DNA from 3 places in the Bacillus sp. A015 genome. Region 2 is predicted to be linked to each of the others. Evidence: riboswitches for the same ligand, from Rfam matches in the RefSeq annotation. Region 2 holds a riboswitch; each other region holds the start of a gene.
The links. A riboswitch is a leader RNA that binds a small molecule or an ion and turns the genes downstream of it on or off. The one in region 2 is predicted to bind S-adenosylmethionine.

Region 1: linked by a shared signal. The riboswitch ahead of ACSLGF_RS00455 (DUF2292 domain-containing protein) and the one ahead of mtnW (2,3-diketo-5-methylthiopentyl-1-phosphate enolase) in region 2 are both predicted to bind S-adenosylmethionine.
Region 3: linked by a shared signal. The riboswitch ahead of ACSLGF_RS10900 (bifunctional homocysteine S-methyltransferase/methylenetetrahydrofolate reductase) and the one ahead of mtnW (2,3-diketo-5-methylthiopentyl-1-phosphate enolase) in region 2 are both predicted to bind S-adenosylmethionine.

What each region holds. Positions count from the first base shown of each region.
Region 1 covers NZ_JBSPZB010000001.1:90,441-92,702, forward strand. The annotation lists gene pyrE (orotate phosphoribosyltransferase) at 1-425, shown strand, start outside; SAM riboswitch class I at 766-868, shown strand; gene ACSLGF_RS00455 (DUF2292 domain-containing protein) at 998-1,060, shown strand; gene ACSLGF_RS00460 (phosphoadenylyl-sulfate reductase) at 1,125-1,826, shown strand; gene ACSLGF_RS00465 (anion permease) at 1,840-2,262, shown strand, end outside.
Region 2 covers NZ_JBSPZB010000007.1:90,079-92,340, reverse strand. The annotation lists gene ACSLGF_RS08475 (2-hydroxy-3-keto-5-methylthiopentenyl-1-phosphate phosphatase) at 1-84, opposite strand, end outside; gene mtnW (2,3-diketo-5-methylthiopentyl-1-phosphate enolase) at 85-1,305, opposite strand; SAM riboswitch class I at 1,405-1,506, opposite strand; gene ACSLGF_RS08465 (aminotransferase class I/II-fold pyridoxal phosphate-dependent enzyme) at 1,559-2,262, opposite strand, start outside.
Region 3 covers NZ_JBSPZB010000011.1:769-3,030, forward strand. The annotation lists gene ACSLGF_RS10890 (CvfB family protein) at 1-210, opposite strand, end outside; gene ACSLGF_RS10895 (YajQ family cyclic di-GMP-binding protein) at 448-939, shown strand; SAM riboswitch class I at 1,021-1,139, shown strand; gene ACSLGF_RS10900 (bifunctional homocysteine S-methyltransferase/methylenetetrahydrofolate reductase) at 1,218-2,262, shown strand, end outside.

The DNA.
Region 1 (2,262 bases), on a different contig from region 2:
CAACAGCGGGCATTCCGCATGCCGCATTAGCTGCAGACCGCCTGAACGTGCCGATGTGTTATGTCAGAAGTAAGCCAAAAGCACACGGAAAAGGGAATCAAATTGAAGGAGCCGTATCGCCTGGTCAAAAAGTTGTTGTCGTAGAAGACCTCATTTCAACTGGTGGGAGCGTGCTTGAAGTGGTCTCGGCTCTTCAAGACGAAGGCTGTGACGTACTCGGAGTTGCTGCAATTTTCACATACGGCCTGCCAAAAGCAGCTGCTGCTTTTCAAGAGAAAAACATTCCATATGTCACACTAACAGACTATGACACGCTGACAGACGTGGCACTTGAGCTAAAAGCGATCGAACCTTCTGCTATGAATAAACTAAAACGCTGGAGACAAGATCCTACCTCTGAATCTTGGATGGAAGAAACGGTCTAAAAAGCTGTGCCTAGCTGCACAGCTTTCAGCGTGTAGACAAACCCTCGCATTCGGTGTCAGTCCTGCGTGCCGGTGCTCACGAATGTCAAATTCGCTCCGCTCCGGTACTCGTCCTTCCTAGACTTCAAAGGTTTTCTATCACGCTGAAAAGAAGACAAAGGGCTAAAATAAAGGTCATTTTAGCCCTTTGTCAACAATCTGAAAGCTGTGCCTCGCTGCACAGCTTTTTCATTTGGTTAAAAATAGTAAAATAGACTCAAATTCAAATAAGAACTAATCCTATCAATAAAGTCGGGTTGACTTTTGTTTGAATTGTGTTAATATTTAATACAAATTAAAACTCTTATCCAGAGAGGTGGAGGGATTGGCCCGATGAAACCCGGCAACCTGCGATTCGCAAGGTGCCACTTCCTGCAAAATGATTCTATTTTGAAAGATAAGGAAATCGTGAGCTTCCTCATCTTTCTTTCGGACTGAAAGAAAGTTTTTTTATTTTTCACGATGAGGAGGAAGAATTGAAGAAAATCAGGATGAGGATTTAGTGAAGCACGTGCAAGAACTGATTGGGGGAAATGAAATTCGGTTCGATTACGTTCATTGTTCAGGACGGTCAAATGTTTAAGTGGGAAAAATGAAAAAATTAGATTGAAGTAGTGCGCAGATTAGCAATATGAGCGGTACTCCGGAAGGGGAGAAACAATGTTAACTTACGAAAATTGGCAAGAGCCGTCCATTACATTTCAAGAGGACGATTTGTATAAAGGGGCCCTATCCGTGCTGAAATGGGCGTACGGTCATTATGGTGATCAGCTCGTTTATGCATGCAGTTTTGGCATTGAGGGCATTGTCCTGATTGATCTTATTGCGAAAGTAAAAAAGGATGCGAGAATTGTCTTTTTAGATACAGGTCTGCATTTTAAGGAAACGTACGATACAATTGATGCGGTAAAGGAAAGATACCCCGGATTAGACATCGTACTGAAAACACCTGAGCTGACAGTTGAACAGCAAAACGAGCAGCATGGTGAAAAATTATGGGAAACAAATCCTCAAAGCTGCTGCCATATGCGCAAGGTCATTCCTTTGCAAGAGACACTATCTGGCTATCCGGCATGGCTTTCTGGCTTAAGAAGAGAGCAGTCACCAAAACGAGCAGGTACGAACTTTTTAAATAAGGATGAAAAGTTCAAATCAGTGAAAGTATGTCCGCTCATTCACTGGACGTGGAAGGACATATGGAGATATGCATCTAGAGAGGATCTTACTTATAATCCGCTGCATGACCAGGGATACCCAAGTATCGGCTGTGCACCGTGTACACAGCCAGCATTTACTGCGGATGATTTGCGTTCTGGCAGATGGTCAGGTACAGCAAAGACTGAGTGCGGATTACATGAGTAAGGGAGCATAATGTATGGAAATCGCCGCAATTTTATTTAGTTTATTCTTTGCTTTAAACATAGGCGCAAGCGGAGCAGCCGCTTCTATGGGCATTGCGTATGGATCAGGTGCAATTAAAAAGCCCATCTATGCACTCAGCGTTTGTGCAGTTGGGGTTTTAGCAGGTTCAGTGATTGGCGGCGGTGAGGTCGTCAAAACGATTAGCTCTGGTATTATGCCAGAATCTGTGATTACGCTTGAAATCGTTTGTATCATCATTGGCTCTGCCGCATTATCACTCTTCATAGCGAATCTGATGGCCATCCCTTTATCAACAAGTGAGGTCACAGTAGGGGCTGTGGTCGGTGTTGCAGTCGCGTATAAAGTGTTATATGTGAAATCTATTTTAGTCATTGTGGCCTTTTGGATCATCATTCCACTTGTCGCCTTTGTTTTC
Region 2 (2,262 bases):
TGCAAACTGCTTCATGATGCGAATAATATTATCATTTTTCGTAATCGTTCCATCAAAATCACAACATACAATTGGTTTTTTCATTTATTCTGCTACCCTTCCCCAAAGATCAAGTGCTGCTTTTAAGTCTTGGCAAGATGATGCCTTTTCTTGGATGGACTCTTCATTTATCACCGCATCAATGATGGATCGAAATGCTTTCCCTCCGCCGATGGCTCCCCGCGGATGTCCGTGAATTCCTCCACCTGCGTTAATCACATGATCGAATCCAAAATCTTTGATCAATACTGGAACCATACCAGGGTGAATGCCTGCTGATGGGACAGGGAACGTTTTTTGAACCGTATCCTCTTTCACGCAAGCTTCATAGATACCAAGGGCATCTTTTTTCGGAAGTGCGACCGATCCATAAGGAGATGGAAAAAGGCTCAAATCAGCGCCAGCATATCGATTTAATGTACCTAAAAGAAGAGAATGTGAGAATCCATATTCAGGAGATGATGTAAACGCGCCGCTCACTGCTGGATGTGCCATAATAGGCAATTGAATGTCTGGGTCCTCAGCTAAGCTTTGCATGACATCAAGTCCATAGGCAAAGACGTTGAATAGGAGCGCATCTGCCTCGAGTTCAGCGGCCTTCCTTGCTCGATCTTTAAGATCAAAGGTTCTGCCAGTTAAATTGACGGCATACAGCGTTCGGTGCCCTGTCTCTTCATATGTTTCTTTTAATATCTTTTTTCCTTCTTTGATTCGTTCTTCAAAAGGGGCTAATGGACTTTCAAATAAAATTTCATCATCTTTGATGAAGTCAACACCGCCTAATGCCTGTAAACGGAGCTGCTCTTTTAAATCCGTCATATCACGGCCGATCACGCCTTTAAAAATACTCATCAAAAGCGGCCGATCAAACACATTTAACTTCTTTCGTATCCCCTCTATTCCAAATACCGGTCCAGGCAGCTTTCTTTTAAACCTTTTCGAAAATTCTATATCGACAAGCTTTACTTTCCCATCTAGTGAAAGCTTTCCAAATATCGTCGTTAAAACGGCTGGTAAGTCAGCTGAAAAGTTAGCCTCAGGATAAGCAATTGTTACCTCTGATTGATACAGGCCATTTTCGGCTGATGCAACCTTTTCTGTCACTTTCTCTACTCGGCCTTTATGTTTTTTCAGCTGCTCCTTTTTGAGCTGCGGCAAATCCGTCCATGATCCAACTGTTAAACCAAGCGCGATCTGCTCCGCTTTTCGGTCAATTTGTTCATCCTCTCGATGTGTTAATACGTATGTTGCCAGTAATTCACTCACTAGGAATCCCCTTTCGATTGCGTCCTCTATATGTTCAATAAAAAAACCTCTTTAAGTGCTTGGGCAGCGCCTTAAAGAGGTTTCGTCTCATTCATCCGAATCTTATCTCTCAGCGCCTGCTGCAAGAATTAGCACCGTGCTTCATGGAAGTCGGTTGCCGGGCTTCATTGGGCTAGTCCCTCTGCCTACTCTTGATAAGAATATTCGATTTTCTTCAATATTGCCTGAATTATCGCACCATTTTTTTGCGTTGTCAATGGCTTTTTTCAAATAGCTGCAAGGCAGCGATGCGCTCTGCGGCTTCTTTTAACCGCTTCTCACTTGTTAAAAGACCAACTCGGACGTAGCCTTCACCGTGAGCACCAAAGCCATTTCCCGGTGCAACGACAACATGTGCTTTCTCTAATAATACATCAGAAAAAGTTTCAGATGTATATCCTTCAGGCACCTTTAACCAGGCAAAAAATGATCCCTTTGGTGCGCTTACGTCCCACCCAATCTCTTTGCATGCAGCAATCCAAGTGTTCCGCCTTTTTTCGTACCGATCATTTTGCACCTGTACGCACGTTTGATCGCTTAGAAGTGCTTCTGCCGCTGCATCTTGAGTCGCTTTAAACAGTGACACAAACAGATGATCCTGATAAAGCTCAATGGCTTCAATGACAGAGGCATTCCCTGCTGCAAAACCAACTCTCCAGCCGGCCATATTATATGTTTTGGACAATGTGTAAATTTCAATACCCGTCTCTTTTGCTCCATCTATTTGCAGGAAGCTGACCGGCTTTTCTCCATCGAATCCAATGCCGCCATATGCAAAATCATGGACAACACACAATTTGTGATCTTTCGCAAACGTAACGGTTTCTTCAAAAAATGCACGACTTGCAGTGGCACCAGTCGGATTGTTTGGATAATTTAAGTACATCAATTTTGCCTTTTTCTTATCAGCCTCAGGCA
Region 3 (2,262 bases), on a different contig from region 2:
TGTATGTGCATTGATTGTAGGCATTTTCATCGTAGCTGCTAGTCTTTCTTCATGATCTACATATAAGTAGACCTCTACTTCATCCCTGTCATCAATATCCTCTGTCATCTCACTGCGGTGCAAGAGGACAGAATCTTCACCATCTGTCAAAAAGTAGCCGTACTCCATCTCGTTCTCTATTTGCAAGGTCAATTGCTCACCTGGTCTCATGTTCTCTTCCTTCCTATCTGCCCATAAAAGAGCGTTCGTTCATCTTTTGATTCACTTTATTCTACTATACTTCTCTCAACATGAACATCTCTAGTTCTGTTAGCTAAAGTGGACAAACTTCCCTTGATTTATACCGCAAGCGGCTGAACTCTTTGATTTGTCTATTCGATAAAGTTTCTTCTTGCCCTGTTTGCATGATAAAATAGACGCAATATCTATACTTGGAGGTCATGTGTTATGGCAAAAGAAAGTTCATTTGATATTGTATCGAAGGTGGAACTGCCAGAGGTGCAAAACGCCATTCAAGCAGCGCTAAAAGAAATTAAAAATCGTTATGATTTTAAAGGAAGTAAAAGTGATATTTCACTTGAAAAAGAAGAGCTCGTTCTCATCTCAGATGATGACTTCAAGCTTGAACAGCTAAAAGATGTGCTTGTGACAAAGCTGATTAAACGAAATGTTCCAACTAAAAACATCGACTACGGAAAAACCGAACATGCCCTAGGCGGAACAGTACGCCAGCGTGCCAAGCTGATTAGCGGTATCGATAAAGACAATGCCAAAAAGATCAACGCACTCATTAAGCAATCTGGCATCAAAGTGAAGTCGCAGTTTCAAGATGACCAAGTGCGTGTAACAGGAAAAAATAAAGATGATTTACAAGAGGTCATTTCACTCATGCGCAAAGCAGATTTGCCGATTGACGTCCAATTTATAAATTTTCGATAAATTTTAAATTTTCCATTGATTATTTCCGATTTTTTCGTTACAGTTGATGGAAGTTCAATTCATTGACATGTTCATATCGCTTTCTTATCAAGAGAGGCAGAGGGACTGGCCCTGTGAAGCCTCAGCAACCGGTGTAGTAGAAATGTATTTTCTATGACCAAGGTGCTAAATCCAGCAAGCAACTGCTTGGAAGATAAGGAGAAGAATTACGATACAGCCAAAAAGTCTTCTTCTTATCAGAAGGCTTTTTTTGTTACATAGAAATAAGGAGGAATACAATGGGCCTATTACAAGACTTACAAAATCGCGTATTGATTGCTGACGGAGCAATGGGAACACTTTTATACTCTTACGGCATTGACCGGTGCTTTGAAGAACTAAATTTATCAAAAGAAGATGAAGTGAAAAGAGTGCATGAGGCGTATGTGCAGGCTGGAGCTGACATCATCCAAACGAACACGTACGGTGCGAATTATATTAAACTATCCCGCTACGGCTTAGAGGAAGAAACAAAACGCATCAATACAAAAGCGGTACAAATTGCAAAAGCTGCCGCCGGCTCAGCTTATGTACTCGGAACGATTGGCGGCATTCGAACGTTTAACAAAAATGCCTACTCTATAGACGAGATCAAACGAAGCTTTAGAGAGCAGCTGTACATCCTATTAAATGAACAGCCTGACGGATTATTGCTTGAAACGTATTATGATATGGAAGAGGCGAAGGCCGTTCTCGAAATTGCACGCAAAGAAACGACTCTCCCGATTGTCATGAACGTATCCATGCACGAGCAAGGTGTTTTGCAGGACGGTACACCGCTGAAGGACGGTTTATCTGAACTATCCTCTCTTGGCGCTGATGTCGTTGGGATCAACTGCAGGCTGGGCCCTTATCATATGATTCAGGCACTCGAAGGCGTCCCGATTTTGGAAAATTCTCATTTATCTGTCTATCCTAACAGCAGTCTCCCGTCTCTTGAAGAAGGCAGACTCGTCTATGATACAGATAATGATTATTTCCGAAAAAGTGCACTAGAGTTTAGAAATCAAGGCGCACGCATTATCGGAGGCTGCTGCGGAACGACGCCTCAGCATATTAGCGCAATGGCTGAGGCTGTTAAAGATTTAGCACCGATCACTGAAAAAGAAGTGAAAATATTAAAAGAAGAAATCATTTCGATCCAAGACCAGCGCACTGAACCTGGACTTGACGAGCTGGCTGTTAAAAAACGATCGATTATCGTAGAGCTGGACCCGCCAAAGAAGCTGAACTTCAAAAAATTCCTTGTCGCAGCAAATGAATTAAAGAGTGCAGGCATTGATG